3 regions of the Eubacterium sp. BIOML-A2 genome follow, and region 2 is predicted to be linked to each of the others. Evidence: predicted binding sites of a transcription regulator. Region 2 holds the regulator's gene; each other region holds the start of a gene.

Region 1 (5,562 bases), on a different contig from region 2:
AGATGCAGCAGTTGCCGATGGCATGCCGAGGGCACAGGCATATAAGTTCGCTGCACAGGCCGTATACGGCAGCGCCAAGATGGTCCTGGAGACGGGAAAACATCCTGGAGAACTTAAAGATATGGTGTGCTCTCCTGCAGGAACTACGATAGAAGCAGTCAGAGTCTTGGAAAGGAATGGATTCAGAAGCGCGGTAATAGAGGCAATGAAAGCCTGCGCTGAGATATCTAAAAATATGTGATTTTTTTACTAACAATCAGCAGCGGATGGGGACGCTCCATAAAGGGATAGCCGAAAACCTCCCGGAGAACATCCATGTCCTTTCAAAACGCGGCCGCGGGCCTTAGAAATTCTAGGCGGGAAACAGCCCTGAAAATGGAGCACCACTGACACATCACGAGAAATCCCGATGATTTCTCGCGCTGGGTCAGCTGATTTTTGGATTCGGAATCCAAAAATCTCTCCATTTTCAGGGCTGTTTCCCACCAAGAATTTCTAAGGTTCGCTTTGAGCGTTTTTGAAAGGACATGGATGTTCTCCGGGAGGCTTTCAGCTATCCCTTTATGGAGCTGGTGCATCCGACCGGCAGGAAAAAGCTCGTTTCTAAGGAGGGGCCTCAAGCGGGGGCAGCGTATGGCATTGAATTGGCGGGACTTTTATGTCCCCAGTAGGTGTACATAAGCAAAGGGATACGGTTCCAGTATCAAAATAATTCAATACACATCTTGAAGATGAAAAGACACGCATAGCCAATCCACATACGCTGCCCTGGTCCGGGATCCCACCCGGTTGGCGGGTTTTCCTGCCGATTGGATGAGCCAGCTTTGAGGTTTTCTTTCCACTCATTGAATTTTGTGTTAAAATAGTTATTAAGAATTCTATCAAAGAAGGGCTGGAGATTATGGCGAAATCTAAAGAAAATAAGGGTGTGAAAGCAAGGCTTGTATCCGCTGCATGGCAGCTGTTCCACGATAAGGGATATGACCATACAACGGTAGACGATATCATTGAGCTTTCGGGTACTTCCAAAGGCTCGTTTTATTACTATTTTGACACAAAGGATGAATTGCTCAGTACTTTATCTACAGTGCTGGATGATTTTTACGAAGAGCTTTCTGCGGAAATAGATCCGGAAATGAATAATTACGATAAGCTTTTGTACCTGAATTACAGAGCACATTCTATGATCGAGGAGAAGATCAATATAGATCTGCTGGCGTCTTTGTATTCCACTCAGCTGACCGCTAAGGGACAGAGACACCTTCTGGACAGGAACAGAGTTTATTACCGGTTGATCACAGGTATCGTGGAGGAGGGCCAGAAAAAAGGGGAGATCCGCCAGGATAAGTCTATCAATGAGATTACCAAGTATTACTCTCTGTGTGAGCGTGCGCTGATTTCAGACTGGTGTCTGAGCAGGGGGGACTATTCACTGGGAGAATACAGCCGGGAATATATGCCGGTCATGATGGGATATTTTAAAATTTGAGGAGTAAGCAGATGAATATTCAGGGTTTGCAAAAACTGACACTTTTGGATTATCCGGAGAAAGTGGCGTGTACGATTTTTACCGCAGGGTGTAACTTCCGGTGTCCTTTTTGCCATAACGCTTCTCTGGTAACGCATGTAGATGTGAATCTTAACATACCAGAGGAAGAAGTATTTTTTTTTCTTAAGAAACGCCGGGGGGTTCTGGACGGCGTATGTATCACGGGCGGGGAGCCATTGTTACAGCCGGATATAGAGGACTTTATAAAAGAGGTAAAGGATCTGGGCTACGCGGTAAAACTGGATACTAACGGAAGCAGTGCCGCCCGTCTGAAGCGGCTTGTGGATCAGCGTCTGGTCGATTATGTGGCGATGGATATAAAAAATGCTCCGAATAAATATGGTATGACCATCGGGATCGAAGGCTATCACTTGGAGGATATTCTGCAGAGCGTGGATTTCCTGATGTCGGGTGCGGTGCCCTGCGAATTTCGTACCACGGTAGTAAGGGAATTTCATAAAAGAGAGGACTTTGCGGCTATTGGACGCTGGCTCCGGGGAGCTGAAAGATATTATCTGCAGGGATTTGTGGATTCAGGGGATTTAATCAGGCCGGGGCTGCGCGCCTATACAAAAGAGATTATGGAACAGGCGCTGGAGATTGTAAAAAGAAATATTCCCAATGCTGAACTCAGAGGGGTTGAGTGATATTTATTCCCTCAGGCAGACTGCATGGGATGATGAAACAGCGAGGGACGGACTGTTACAGCGTTAAAGGTCAGATCCTTACATAGGAAACTGTAACTATATCTAGTTGGAAACAAAAAAGTTGCATACTAGATATTGTTGTTCTTTGTTGACAAGTGAAATATATGGTGATAGAATATTTTCAGATGCCCAACTGTATCCGGTTGGGCAAAAATTATCTGACTTTGATTAGAGAAAGGGGCGACCGTACAATATGTATCAGGTTACAAAAAGAGATGGGAAGGTAGCTGACTTCAATCTTGCCAAGATAGGGGAGGCAATCAGGAAGGCATTCGAAGCCCAGGAAAAGCAATACAATCAGGACATAATCGATCTGCTGGCGCTGAAGGTTACGGCAGATTTTGAACCAAAGATTAAAAAAGGCCTGGTATCCGTGGAGGATATTCAGGACAGTGTGGAGTCCGTGCTGATAAAGGCAGGATATGCAGATGTTGCAAAAGGTTACATTTTATACAGAAAACAGAGGGAGAAGATTCGGAATCTGAATTCAACCCTGCTGGATTACAAAGAAATTGTGGACAGTTATGTGAAGATTACCGACTGGCGTGTAAAAGAGAATTCTACAGTGACCTATTCTGTCGGCGGTCTGATTCTCAGCAACTCCGGCGCGATCACAGCGAATTACTGGCTGTCTGAGATTTATGACGAGGAAGTGGGGAGAGCGCACAAGAATGCGGATATTCACATTCATGATTTGTCCATGCTTACCGGTTACTGTGCAGGATGGTCCCTGAAACAGCTGATCCAGGATGGCCTGGGCGGCATAACGGGCAGGATCACGTCGGCTCCGGCCAAGCATCTGAGCGTACTCTGCAACCAGATGGTCAACTTCTTGGGAATCATGCAGAATGAATGGGCAGGCGCGCAGGCATTTTCATCCTTTGACACCTATCTGGCGCCCTTTGTCAAGAAAGACAATCTGACATATCCGGAAGTAAAGAAATGTATCGAATCCTTTATATACGGCGTAAATATACCGTCACGCTGGGGGACCCAGGCTCCGTTCTCCAATATTACACTGGACTGGACAGTACCGGGGGATTTGGCGAACCTTCCGGCTATAGTAGGAGGCGTTCAGCAGGATTTCACCTATGGGGACTGTAAAGCAGAGATGGATATGATCAATAAGGCATTTATCGAAACGATGATCGAAGGGGATGCCGAGGGCAGAGGATTCCAGTATCCGATCCCTACGTATTCCATTACAAATGATTTTGACTGGTCTGATACAGAGAATAACCGTCTCCTTTTTGAAATGACAGCGAAGTACGGAACTCCTTATTTTTCAAATTATATAAACAGCGATATGGAACCAAGCGACGTCAGAAGTATGTGCTGCCGTCTGCGCCTGGATCTGCGTGAACTGCGCAAGAAATCCGGCGGTTTCTTCGGAAGCGGAGAGAGTACGGGTTCTATTGGCGTAGTTACGATCAACATGCCGCGTATCGCATATCTGGCAGAGGATGAGGCCGGATTCTATAAACACCTGGATAAGATGATGGATATTGCAGCAAGTTCCCTCCATACAAAGCGTGTTGTTATATCAAAGCTCATGGAGGAAGGACTGTATCCTTACACAAAGAGATATCTTGGTTCTTTTGAGAATCATTTCTCCACAATCGGGCTGATCGGCATGAATGAGGCCGGCCTGAATGCAAAATGGATCCGAAAAGACATGACAAGCGCAGAGACCCAGCAGTTTACCAAAGATGTACTGAACCATATGAGGGAAAGACTTTCTGATTATCAGGAAATGTACGGAGAGCTGTTTAACCTGGAGGCAACTCCGGCAGAGTCAACCACCTACCGTCTGGCAAAACATGATGTAGAACAGTTTCCGGATATCATTACTGCTGCTGAAGGAGATGGAACACCATATTATACAAACAGTTCGCATTTGCCGGTTGGCTATACCGAAGACGTATTTGAAGCACTTGATATTCAGGATGAGCTTCAGACACTTTATACGTCAGGGACTGTATTCCATACCTTCCTCGGAGAAAAACTTCCGGGTTGGAAAGCAGCGGCATCATTGGTTAAGAAGATCGCAGAGAACTACAAAATGCCATATTATACAATGTCACCGACCTACTCCATCTGTAAGAACCATGGATATATTTCCGGAGAACAATACAAATGCCCGCACTGCGGAGAGGAAACGGAAGTATACAGCCGTATTACGGGGTACTACCGTCCTGTAAAGAACTGGAACGATGGTAAGACACAGGAATTCAAGGATCGCAAGGTATATGATATCAGCAATTCCAAGATGAGCATACGGACACATGAGGCACAGAAGGCGGCAGAAGAAGTGGCTGTACCGGCGGGAGAAATGAAAACGCTCCTCTTTACAACCAAGACCTGTCCGAACTGTAAGATTGCAACCAGTTCTCTGGAAAAAGCAAATATAGCCTATGAGATAGTAGATGCAGAAGAAAATGAAGAACTTGTGAAGAAATACGGTGTAATGCAGGCTCCCACATTGGTTGTAGTCGGTGAGGATGGCGTGCAGAAAATGGCAAATGCTTCGAATATAAAAGCGTATGCTGAGACACACTAGTACATCATATAATAATTAACTGCAACATAAGCCGACCTAAATTTCCGATAGCAATGTTCCCCAAGCCTCAGCGTAGCCCACTACGCCTGCGTTTGTGGAGCAGCACTCTCGAAAGTTTGTCTCAGCTTATGAGTCAGTTACTTATTTTACGGTATACTAGAGTATAACAGATAAACGGCAGTGGCGGGCGGAGAGGAATCGGTATCCCCCACTGAAATGAGCTTAATCTACACATCTTTATAGGATGTAGTCGTACTCTGTGAAATTACCGGGCGTGTTATTGAAACAACAAGGAGGGTTGATTATGTATGATATCGGAATTATCGGCGGAGGTACGGCTGGCATGACTGCGGCAATATATGGACAGAGAGCCGGGAAACGTACATTAATTATTGAAAGTATGAATTTCGGAGGGCAGATTACTTCTTCCCACAATGTAGAGAATTACCCCGGGATTGCCAGTGTAAGCGGAAGCGAATTTTCTATGAATCTGCTGGATCAGGCGATGAAGTTGGGAACAGAGACCGTGATGGAACAGGTTACGGGTATCCGGGATGAGGACGGCTTAAAGATCATAGAGACTGCAGGAAAAGAATACCCGTGCAGAACCGTGATTATCGCCACAGGAGTTACGCACCGGCACTTAGGGCTGGAAAAAGAGATCCAGCTCACCGGCGCAGGCATATCTTACTGTGCTACCTGTGACGGAGCATTTTTCAAAGGCCGTGATGTTGCGGTCATTGGAG
Region 2 (5,562 bases):
GCGGATTCATTATAAAATGAATCAAATAATTATGAAAAGTGAGGTATTGCAATGAACATTACAGAAGCAATTGAATCACGCAGAAGTATCCGGAACTTCAAGGACACCCCGGTCCCGGAAGACATTCTGCGCAGGCTGGCCGATGCCGGCAGGCTCGCGCCCAGTGCCAGCAATCTACAGGCATGGAAATTTTTCTTTGTGACCGAACCGGACCTCGTCGCTAAAGTGGACATGTTCAGTCCCGGACTCAGCGGCCATCCGCCCGTCATCCTGGTAATCTGTTCCGATATGGAATATGCCCTGAGCCACTCCCGCAATGCTGAAATCTACGGCTGCATGATGGACGCCTCTATGGCGGCCGAAAACATCATGCTGGCGGCACTCGAAGAGGGCCTCGGCACCTGCGCCATCAAGTCCTACACCGATGCCGCCGTACGCAAACTCCTCTGTCTCCCCGATACATACCGTATAGAAATGCTAATGTCCATAGGCTACCCCGAAGGAGACCCAAGAGACCCCAGAAGAAAACCCCTGGAAGAAATCCTATACTTCAATCAATGGGAGGAAAACAAATGAAAAATAAAGAAGCCAGTCTCGAACTCTTAATCTACATGATAACCAGCGCCGCCGGCCTGGAAAACGAGCCTCACATCTATGGCCCCCTCCGCTTAATAGAGGCCTCCCAGCGCCTGTGCCAACTCCGCCTGGAGGATGACCCCGATAATCAGGACCTAAAAGACCTCATATCCATAATAGAAGAAGGCAAACACAAATGCACCTCCGACGAGCCCGCCTTCTACCAAATGCTCCAGGACGCCGCCGCCAAACTGGTAGACATAATCTAACAAAAGCAGAACATTATTCTGCCCCCATACTGCCGTCCCGCCCGCCAGGGTATACATTACGGCGCGCCCTTTGGACATACCTTATTCCGCAGTCTACTGCGGATCCGCCCGCAGGGCATGAGTTACGGCGTGCCCTTTGAACACACATTATTCTGCATATACCTGCCCCCTGGCCCACAGTTTCCAACTTAAGGCGCTATAACATTCTCCCCCCAGCATCCCCTCGCGCCGCCGCCTCCGTCCGCCATCTCCGGCCACCCGCCCGGATGAGCGCCGCCTTCCCGGGATGGTGAATGAGACGTCGGAGGGGATTTGTGCAGGTGTTTTTGGATGCCTAAAGTGTGCCGTGTTTCCGTTAGGATAAAATAGAAAAATCTGATGGACAAACTTTGCTTTCCCAAGCAAAGTTTGAAGCAACTAAGGCGCCAAATCATCAGATTTGGCACCGCATGTTGCTGGTTCCATCAGATTTTTCTATTTTATCCTTACGGAAACTAGGCTAAACGCCCGGTATCCAAAAACACCTGCACAAATCCCCTCCGGCGTCTCATTCACCATCCCGGGAAGGCGCCCCCCTACTCTAAAAATTCCTTCAGTTCCGCCATAAAGGTGTTTACATCTTTAAACTCCCGATATACGGAAGCGAACCGCACATAAGCCACCGGATCCAGAGCCCTGAGCTTGTCCATCACAATCTCACCGATCATACTGCTCGGTATCTCTTTTTCCTCGCGGTTGAATATCTCCAGTTCCACGGCATCTATCGTCCGCTGAATCTCCGATGCCGGAACCGGTCTTTTATAGCAGGCACTTAAAATGCCCTGCTCAATCTTCGCGCGGTCATACTGTTCTCTGTTATTGTCTTTTTTGATAACGATCAGCGGAATAGTTTCAACCTTTTCATAGGTTGTGAAACGTTTTCCACACTCGTCACAGGAACGTCTTCTGCGTATAGAATTATTATCTTCTGCAGGCCTAGAATCAATTACTCTTGTGTCGGGGTTTCCACAATAAGGACATTTCATAATATATTCCGCCTTTCCTCCCATTTCTTCCCCCATTATACACAATAACTAGAACTTTTGCAAAAACTTTTCCTCCCTTATTTCCACCAAAATAATATCGGGACCGATCTTCTTGATGCAGTGCCACGGAATGACATATTCACAGTCTGTTCCAAGGAATCCGCAGATTTTCCCCGGCCCCGGAATGATGATGGCCTCCACCCGTCCCTCTTTGATGTCGATATCCACATCCACAACGCATCCAAGCCTTTTACAGTCGCATACATTAATAACTTCCTTTTCCCGCAATTCACATAATCTCATAATCTCACCACACCAAAAATGCCCGCATACAGCAGCAGCTTCTCTCACTGTTACTATATGCGGGCACTCTGAAATGCGTGTTAAATTGCCATTACCTTTTCACTTTCAAATGCTTTTGCAATCACACCGATTAATACGGCTCCCAGAACTAGTGTTACGCCCAGTGTCATCCCATACTGCATCATAGTCACTTCCTGCGTCAGAATGCCCTGCAGCGTAAGCGATGTGTTATAGATCGGCACGGCGTAGAACCATTCGTGCGGGGTCTTTGTTGTAAACATTGTCGTGATCCCAAGCACCAGAACCAGCATGTAAACCGGCATCACGTAAGAATTGGCCTCCTTCACGGTCTTGGCAAATACGGATACCAGGACGATAATTGCCGAATACAGAAATGCAATTGCCACAAGCAAAGCGGCCATCATTCCGATCTGCTTTGGATTCAACGACAGATCCAGTCCCATATCTCCGCCCATGCCGCTCATCATCTGCGGCATAAAGGCAACCATTGCACCCACATATACGACAGAGGATACTCCGGAGATAATCATCAGTGAAAATACTTTTCCAAGTACAATGGAGCTTCTCTTGATCGGGGAAACCAGAAGGCTTGCCATCGTGCCCCTTTCCTTCTCCCCGGCCACCATATCAGTTCCGATTCCCATAGCCCCCGCAAATAACAGGATGGTTACAAAATAAGGAAGCATCATTCCCAGAACCTTGCCGCTGGCTTTCTCCTCGTCCTGAATTACCATTTCGGGATTATCCGAATTTACTGTAAATACGGTAAGACCTTCCATGTCCTCCACACGGTCGGATAAGAGCAGCTGTCTGTATGACTCCAGGACGCCATTTGATATTGTGTCATATGCCGCGCGTGAATAGTCTTCCGACGGATTGTAATACGTCTTAACCTGAGGGGTTGGCGCTCCTGTCTGATAACTGGAAACCTCATCCAAAAAGCCTTCCGGAAATTCGATCAGCAGATCGGCCCCTCCGTTTTTTATCATATCTTCGGTCTCGGCCCTGTCGCTGACCGTATATACATCGCATTCTTTGTCCGCAGCCTTTAAAAATTCTTCAAAACCTGCCGGCGCATTCTGGAGATATACGATCGCCTTATGCGATTCGACGTCTTCCTGAGCGCTGCTGCTCAGACTGCTGACCAGAGTCATAATACCAACCATAATAATCACCGGAAGGAAAAATACTGAGAAGATCATCTTCTTGTCTTTGAAAACCCTTGCCAGCTCTTTCCCGCATATCTGTTTAATCCCGCTCATCTTACTTTCCTCCTTTCTGAATTCTGTAAAGTTCGAAAAAGGCATCTTCCAGATCCTCTGTGTTTGTATCATGAAGTATCTGATCCAGGCTTCCCTCAGCCACCTTGCAACCATCAATGATAATTCCGATCCTGTCACAGATTTTTTCGGCTTCTGACATGACATGCGTGGAGATAATCACCAGTTTGCCTTCGTCTCTTAATTTTCTTAAATAATCAGTAACGCCGCGTGCCGTCACTACATCCAGCCCATTGGTCGGTTCGTCAAAGATTACGATATCAGGATCATGAACCAGACACACCGCGATTGCAGCTTTCTGTGCCATACCTGTAGAAAGTTCTTTGATTTTTTTCTGGGAAAAGTCTTTAATCCCAAAGTATTCAAAAAGCTCCTCTTTTCTCGCTTTGAGCCTATCCTCCGGAATGTTATGTAATCTTCCGAAGAAATCAAACATATAATCCACAGAAAACTGAGGATCCAGCTTTATATCCCCTGTCAGAAAGCCGAGCTTCTCCCGCACCATTTCCGGCTCCTTCTGCACTTCATGGCCGGAAACATAGATCTCGCCTTTTGTCGGCTTGATGATGGTAGAGATACACCGCAGCGTCGTTGTCTTCCCCGCGCCGTTTGGTCCCAAAAGGCCGTATATCTCGCCCGGTTTTGCCGTAAGGCTCAGGTCATTAACAGCAGTCTTTACGGGGTTTGTCGTCTTGGATTCCTTCATCTGCTTTTTATTCAGTTTATAAATCTTGGTCAGGTTTTTGATCTCTATCATGATCTCCCTCCTCATTCTGTACTATTGTGTTAATACAACTATATATCCTTGTTATTGATTTGTCAATAACAATTTTTTCCTTCCTCAGCCCTTTCAATCTTTTACCAAATAGATTACAATATTAAAAAAATAAGGAGGACTATCCATGAAAGAAACTATCTTACTTTTTCACGTTCCCGATAAAGAAAAGCTGTTAAAAATCGAAATGGCACTTTTTCCCCTGCATGTTCGCTTGAAACATGTGAAAGAGGAAGAGTATCACCAGCCGCTCGGCGTACTGGCGGGTATAAAAGACGCGGTACCCGCCGAAGGAAATTATACCGGCAGCGCCCTGGCCGATACCATGATCGTTTTTGCATTCTTTGATGACAACCGTCTCAACCAGGCACTGGCAGCGCTGAAGAAAAGCGGCGCCGGCCCTCTGCCCTACAAGGCGGTCCTTACTCCGACCAACCAGTTCTGGACTGCCCACGAATGCTTGGCAGAACTGAAACGTGAACATGAGGCTATGACTCCCTAGTACAGCAGTGCACTAATAATTCAGCAATAATCACCTGCTCTCTACGTCATAGCTGTACCTGCTTTCGCTAGACGTAGGAACCACTACGCCGTCGCGAAAGCAGGCACAACTCTGACGCAGATATCAGGCACTTATTACTGAAAGATTAATGCACTGCTGTACTAGCAGGAATCATAGCTTTTTTTCATAATATTTTTTCACGATAACGGTAACAAGGAAATACAGCATTAGTACTCCCCATGCCGTCCAGAATACAGCAAAGTTAAAAAATCCTGAGATCAAAAGAACTGCATAACAGACTCCCATAACAATCATGCCTGCCCAATATGAGGTTTTTTCATTAATCATTTTATTTCTCTCGTCGGATACTTTGAGACGTTCTTCTCGTAGAAGTTTTTCATTCTTAAGAAGTTTTTTTGCCTTCAGGATCTCCTTAACCGCGAAGATAATGACGGCTGCACCGGTTCCCATAAAGACTCCGCATAAAAATCCCTCTTCATACTCTCCGCCTCTCAACATCATCACAATCGCCACTGCGATAGTAAGCAGCCCCACACCGCACATAAAAAAGTCTATCCTGATCCGGGCTTTTAGTTTCTCCCTGTACTCCTCGTCTGTCTTAGCTCCCTGTTGCAATGCTTTTATAAACATATATTTTCCTCCTCCAGATTAAAAATAAAAATATCCTCAATATTGACTCCAAAATACTGGGCAATCTTATGTGCCAGTATCAATGACGCATTATACCTGCCGTTTTCCAGCGATATGATGGTCTGCCTTGTCACCTCAACTGCATCTGCAAGTTCACTCT
Region 3 (5,562 bases), on a different contig from region 2:
AGTATGGATATGATCGTACTGATAGCCCCTGCTAAGAATCCGTTTTTTGCAGAGTTTATCGCACATTTCCAGACCTATGCGGAACAGGAGGGATCCATGCTTCTCTATGTGGAAAAGCCGCGCACGGAAACCCTGGAGAACTGTCTCTACCGCCTTTATAAGCGGGGGCTTCAGAACACGGTGATATGGCTGGAAGATCTGCCGGTGGACATGGAAAAGCTGAAACGCCTCCGTGCGCTGGGCATGAACATGGTTTTCTTTGATACAGACAAAGGTCTTCCTTTCGCGGACTGTGTAGCGCTGGATAATGACGAGGCAGTGCGTACGCTCTGCGGTGAGCTGCAAAAAGAGGGCTGCAGGGACATCCGTTATGCAGGCTGGGACCGCCGGGACATATACAGCATCGCATGCCGTGAAGCGGCATGTCTGAAAGAAACAGGTGAAGAGGTACCTTTTCTTCATCTTCCGTGGGAATGCAGGCACAATGTAAGTGAATTTGTCCTGAATTATCTAAGGAGTTACAACAAACCCCTGCCTGACGCCATTGTCTGCGGTGACCGGGAAATCGCGGCGGCCGTGTCCTATTCGGTCCGGCGGCTGAAGGCGGTGCAGACCAAGGTGGCGGGGATTGATGATTTCCCGGAGGCCGGGAGGAGGCAGGTTGTCACATACAGGCAGAACCTGGAGGAGAGCGTGAAACAGATTTTTTACTGTCTGGCTATGCAGAACCAGAAACAGATTGAGTGGAAGGCAGCGCTCTGTAAGGTGGAAGGAACGCTCACTTGTTATTGATGAATAAATCCAGAAGTGCTATACTATAACGTGTTTGAAAATTCGTACCCGCAGGGCATTGCGCAGCATATGCTCTGCGGGTGTCTCTGCGGATGGCCGCAGAATTCTATCAGAATGGGAGAAAATGAATATGGAGTACAGTGAAGTAATCAAAAATGCAAGATCATGTATGGGCCCTTACTGCAAGGCATGTAATATCTGTAATGGAGCTGCCTGCAGAAATACAATGCCGGGACCGGGCTCCAAAGGAGTCGGTGACCTCGCAGCACGAAATTACCAGAAATGGCAGGAGATCCGTATCAATATGGATACCCTCTGTGAGCAGAAGCAGGTGAAGACAGAGACCGAATTGTTCGGAAAAGAATTCTCCGCCCCGTTTTTTGCCGGCCCGGTGGGCGCTGTGAAGCTGCACTACGGCGATAAATATTCGGATCAAGAGTATAATGATATATTGGTTTCCGCCTGTGCACAGAATGGAATAGCGGCGTTTACGGGGGATGGGACAGATTATAATGTCATGATAGAAGCCACAAAAGCGATCACGAAACTTGACGGCATGGGCATTCCCACTGTTAAACCGTGGGATATGGGAACAATCAGAGAAAAGATGGAGCTTGTGAAGAAGTCAGGTGCATTTGCGGTGGCAATGGATATCGATGCGGCCGGTCTTCCTTTTTTGCAGAATCTGAATCCTCCTGCAGGAAGCAAGTCTGTGGAAGAATTGAAAGAGATCGTGAAGATTGCAGAGATCCCGTTTATCTTAAAGGGCATTATGACGCCCAGGGCTGCTCTTAAGGCAAAGGAAGCCGGAGTCCGGGGGATCGTCGTATCCAACCATGGGGGACGCGTGCTGGATCAGTGCCCGGCGACGGCGGAGGTCCTGCCGTCTATTGCCGAAGCAGTGAAGGGGGACATGACGATTTTTGTTGACGGTGGAATCCGGACAGGGATCGATGTATTTAAAGCACTTGCACTCGGGGCAGACGCCGTCCTGATTGCCCGTCCGTTCGTGACCGCGGTATACGGCGGGGAGGAAGACGGTGTCAAAGCGTATATCAACAGGATTGAAGCAGAACTAAAAGATACCATGTCTATGTGCGGGGCGTTCACTCTTTCAGATATCCGGCGTGATATGATCTGGAACTAAACATTGTTTCCAGAAGTTACCAGTTTATTTTTTAACAAAATTTCATTCGTTATGCTCCTCCTTTTTTGTGAAAGATTTTGTATTGACGATGCAGGCTGTATGGTGGTAGTATTGTTTGTACGGCACAGGATATAGTTTGCGAATTGCGCAGTGAATACTAAATATAGAATAAATGACAACAGGAAAGGAAGAAGACAGCATGATGCATGTAGTAAAAAAGGACGGAACAAAAGAAGATTTTAACGTGCATAAAGTGGTTGTTGCGGTGAACAAATCGGCCTACCGCGCACTCATCAAGTTTACGGATGAAGAACTGGATTATATCTGCCGCTTTGTGGAAGAAAAGGTACAGTCCATGGCTATAACGGACATCCCGATCGCTGAGATGCACAATGTAGTGGAGGGAGCGCTGGAGAAAGTGAATCCGGTCGTTGCGAAGAGCTACAGGGATTACCGGAATTATAAGCAGGATTTTGTACAGATGCTGGACGAGGTTTATAAAAAGAGCCAGTCCATTATGTACATTGGAGACAAAGAGAACAGCAATACAGACAGCGCCCTTGTTTCCACAAAAAGAAGCCTGATTTTCAACGAGCTGAATAAGGAGTTATATAAGAAGTTTTTCCTGACCGTTGAGGAGATACAGGCGATCAGGGAAGGATACATCTACATACATGATATGTCTGCCAGAAGAGACACCATGAACTGCTGCCTCTTTGATGTGAAGAGCGTGTTAAACGGCGGGTTTGAGATGGGAAATCTCTGGTACAATGAGCCAAAGACACTGGATACGGCTTTTGATGTGATCGGAGACATCGTGCTCAGCGCCGCAAGCCAGCAGTACGGCGGCTTCACGGTGCCGAGTGTGGACGAGATTCTGGAGCCCTACGCAGAAAAATCGCACAATAAACTGATTGAGAAATATAGAAACCTGGGACTACCGGAGGATAAGGTGCAGGAGGTTGCCTGGGCTGACCTGGAAAAAGAGATGGATCAGGGTTTCCAGGGATGGGAATATAAGTTTAATTCCGTATCCTCAAGCAGGGGAGACTATCCTTTTATTACCGTGAGTGCAGGTACACGAACCAGCGAATACGGCAAATTGGCTACAAAAAAAATGCTGGAAGTACGCCGGAAGGGGCAGGGGAAAGAGGGACATAAAAAGCCGGTATTGTTCCCGAAGATTGTATTCTTATACGATGAGAACCTGCATGGGCCGGGAAAACCGCTGGAGGACGTATTTGAAGCGGGAATTGAATGTTCCCGAAAGACGATGTATCCCGACTGGCTCAGCCTGACAGGCGAGGGATATGTTCCAAGTATCTATAAAAAATACGGGAAAATCATCAGCCCAATGGGCTGCCGTGCATTTCTGTCTCCATGGTATGAAAGAGGCGGTATGGAACCGGCAGATGAGAACGATAAACCGGTATTTGTAGGAAGGTTCAATATTGGAGCCATCAGCCTGCATCTGCCAATGATTTATGCAAAGGCACAGCAAGAGAGTAAGAACTTCCACGATGTGCTGGATTATTATATGAACCTGATCAGAAGGCTTCATCAGAGGACCTACGATTATCTGGGAGAGATGAAGGCATCCACGAATCCGCTCGCATACTGTGAAGGCGGCTTCTATGGCGGTCACCTGGGGCTGTATGATAAGATCAAGCCACTGTTAAAATCTGCCACCGCATCATTTGGCATAACTGCCCTGAATGAACTGCAGCAGATCCATAACAAGAAGTCCCTTGCAGAAGACGGCTCATTTGCGCTGGAAACGTTGAATTACATCAACGACAAGGTCAATGAATTCAAAAAAGAAGACGGGCATCTGTACGCGATTTACGGAACGCCGGCGGAGAATCTCTGTGGGGTGCAGGTACAGCAGTTCCGTAAAAAATACGGGATTATTGAAAATGTTTCCGACAGGGAATATGTAAGCAACAGCTTTCACTGCCATGTCAGCGAAGAGATCACTCCGATTGAGAAGCAGGATCTGGAGGGACGATTCTGGAATCTGAGCAACGGCGGTAAGATTCAGTATGTGAAGTATCCCATCAGCTACAATACGGAAGCCGTGAAGGCGCTGGTCAGAAGAGCGATGGAAAAAGGATACTACGAGGGCGTCAATTTGTCCTTATCTTACTGCGATGACTGCGGCCATGAAGAACTGGATATGGATGTGTGCCCGGTGTGCGGAAGTAAGAATCTGACCAAGATAGACCGGATGAACGGTTATTTGTCCTACTCCAGAGTGAAAGGCGATACAAGACTTAATGATGCCAAGATGGCAGAGATTGCGGAAAGGAAAAGTATGTAACATGCAGTATCACAATATTACAAAAGATGACATGCTTAACGGTGATGGACTGCGGGTCGTCCTGTGGACAGCGGGCTGTTCACACGGATGCAGGGAATGCCACAATCCTGTTACATGGGATCCGGACGGCGGGCTCCCCTTTGAGGAAGAAACAAAGCAGGAATTATTTGAACAGCTGGAAAAAGATTATATTAGCGGTATTACATACAGCGGCGGAGATCCGCTGTTCCCTGCCAGCAGGGAATGTATCACAGCGCTTGCAAAAGAAATACGTGCAAGATTTCCGGACAAAACCCAGTGGCTGTATACCGGCTTTGAGTGGGAAGAGGTCAAAGACCTGCCTGTAATGCAATATCTGGATGTTATCGTAGACGGAAGGTTTGAAATTGACCAAAAGGATACGCAGCTGCACTGGAAGGGCAGTGCAAACCAGAAGGTAATTGACGTTCAGGAAAGCCTGAAAAAGCAGCAGATTGTGTTGCACGACTCATAACCAAAGAGCACTGCGTAATACATATGCAGCGGTGGAGGCTGCGATAGAGCAGCAGATTAAGGTTAACAAAGGAGAAAGAACATGCAGAGAATTGCCAAATTTCATAAAGTGAGTCTGGAGCAGTTTAAAAAAGACTGGATCGATACATTTGGACTGGAAGACGAAGCAGATATCCAGGAAATATATGACGGAATCAAGCTGCCAAGAAGAGCGACAGCAGGTTCTGCGGGCTATGATTTTTATGCCCCTGTCCGCCTGGTGCTGGAGCCGGGCCAGACGATCAAGGTTCCTACCGGTATCCGTGCAGAGATGGAGAACTCCTGGGTTCTCAAGTGTTATCCGAGAAGCGGCCTGGGTTTCAAATATAGGCTGCAGCTGAATAATACGGTAGGAATTATAGACAGCGATTACTTCTACTCTGATAATGAAGGACATATTTTTTCAAAGATAACGAATGATACGAAGGAAGAAAAAGTTGTCGATATAGGCAGAGGTGAAGGCTTCATGCAGGGGATCTTCATCGAATACGGCATTACTGTCGACGATGATGCCACAGAGACCAGGAACGGGGGTTTTGGAAGTACAACAAAGCAAAGTCTTTGATAAAAAAGCAGATATCAAGAGCACGTTTTATGATGGGAGACCATTTCATAGGACGTGCTCTTTTTAATCGATTGCATAATTCAGGAAGAACCGGGGATTCTAACCATAGAGATTATCTGTTTCCAAAGGACAGTAAAAGAGAAAGGATAGAGATTCCATGATTGAGAAAAATACGAAAAAAGTCAGTAGCTCCTTACAGGAAAATAT

What was found. The regulator NrdR, encoded in region 2, represses ribonucleotide reductase genes. The targets are predictions, from matches to a motif close to CACNANATNTNGTG.
Region 1: the regulator NrdR is predicted to act here: its motif matches at 2,323-2,336, upstream of GKG43_RS14695 (ribonucleoside triphosphate reductase).
Region 3: the regulator NrdR is predicted to act here: its motif matches at 2,063-2,076, upstream of nrdD (anaerobic ribonucleoside-triphosphate reductase).

What each region holds. Positions count from the first base shown of each region.
Region 1 is NZ_WKZK01000042.1:19,698-25,259, reverse strand. It holds gene proC (pyrroline-5-carboxylate reductase) at 1-241, shown strand, start outside; gene GKG43_RS14705 (TetR/AcrR family transcriptional regulator) at 902-1,489, shown strand; gene GKG43_RS14700 (anaerobic ribonucleoside-triphosphate reductase activating protein) at 1,501-2,196, shown strand; gene GKG43_RS14695 (ribonucleoside triphosphate reductase) at 2,450-4,816, shown strand; gene trxB (thioredoxin-disulfide reductase) at 5,121-5,562, shown strand, end outside.
Region 2 is NZ_WKZK01000098.1:990-6,551, reverse strand. It holds gene GKG43_RS22335 (nitroreductase family protein) at 52-576, shown strand; gene GKG43_RS22330 (DUF6092 family protein) at 573-845, shown strand; gene nrdR (transcriptional regulator NrdR) at 1,421-1,870, opposite strand; gene GKG43_RS22320 (YlmC/YmxH family sporulation protein) at 1,919-2,173, opposite strand; gene GKG43_RS22315 (ABC transporter permease) at 2,254-3,456, opposite strand; gene GKG43_RS22310 (ATP-binding cassette domain-containing protein) at 3,458-4,231, opposite strand; gene GKG43_RS22305 (DUF3783 domain-containing protein) at 4,377-4,751, shown strand; gene GKG43_RS22300 (hypothetical protein) at 4,923-5,402, opposite strand; gene GKG43_RS22295 (helix-turn-helix transcriptional regulator) at 5,393-5,562, opposite strand, start outside.
Region 3 is NZ_WKZK01000009.1:11,596-17,157, reverse strand. It holds gene GKG43_RS05160 (GntR family transcriptional regulator) at 1-792, shown strand, start outside; gene GKG43_RS05155 (alpha-hydroxy-acid oxidizing protein) at 923-1,939, shown strand; gene nrdD (anaerobic ribonucleoside-triphosphate reductase) at 2,139-4,259, shown strand; gene nrdG (anaerobic ribonucleoside-triphosphate reductase activating protein) at 4,261-4,752, shown strand; gene GKG43_RS05140 (deoxyuridine 5'-triphosphate nucleotidohydrolase) at 4,834-5,355, shown strand; gene GKG43_RS05135 (spore germination protein) at 5,513-5,562, shown strand, end outside.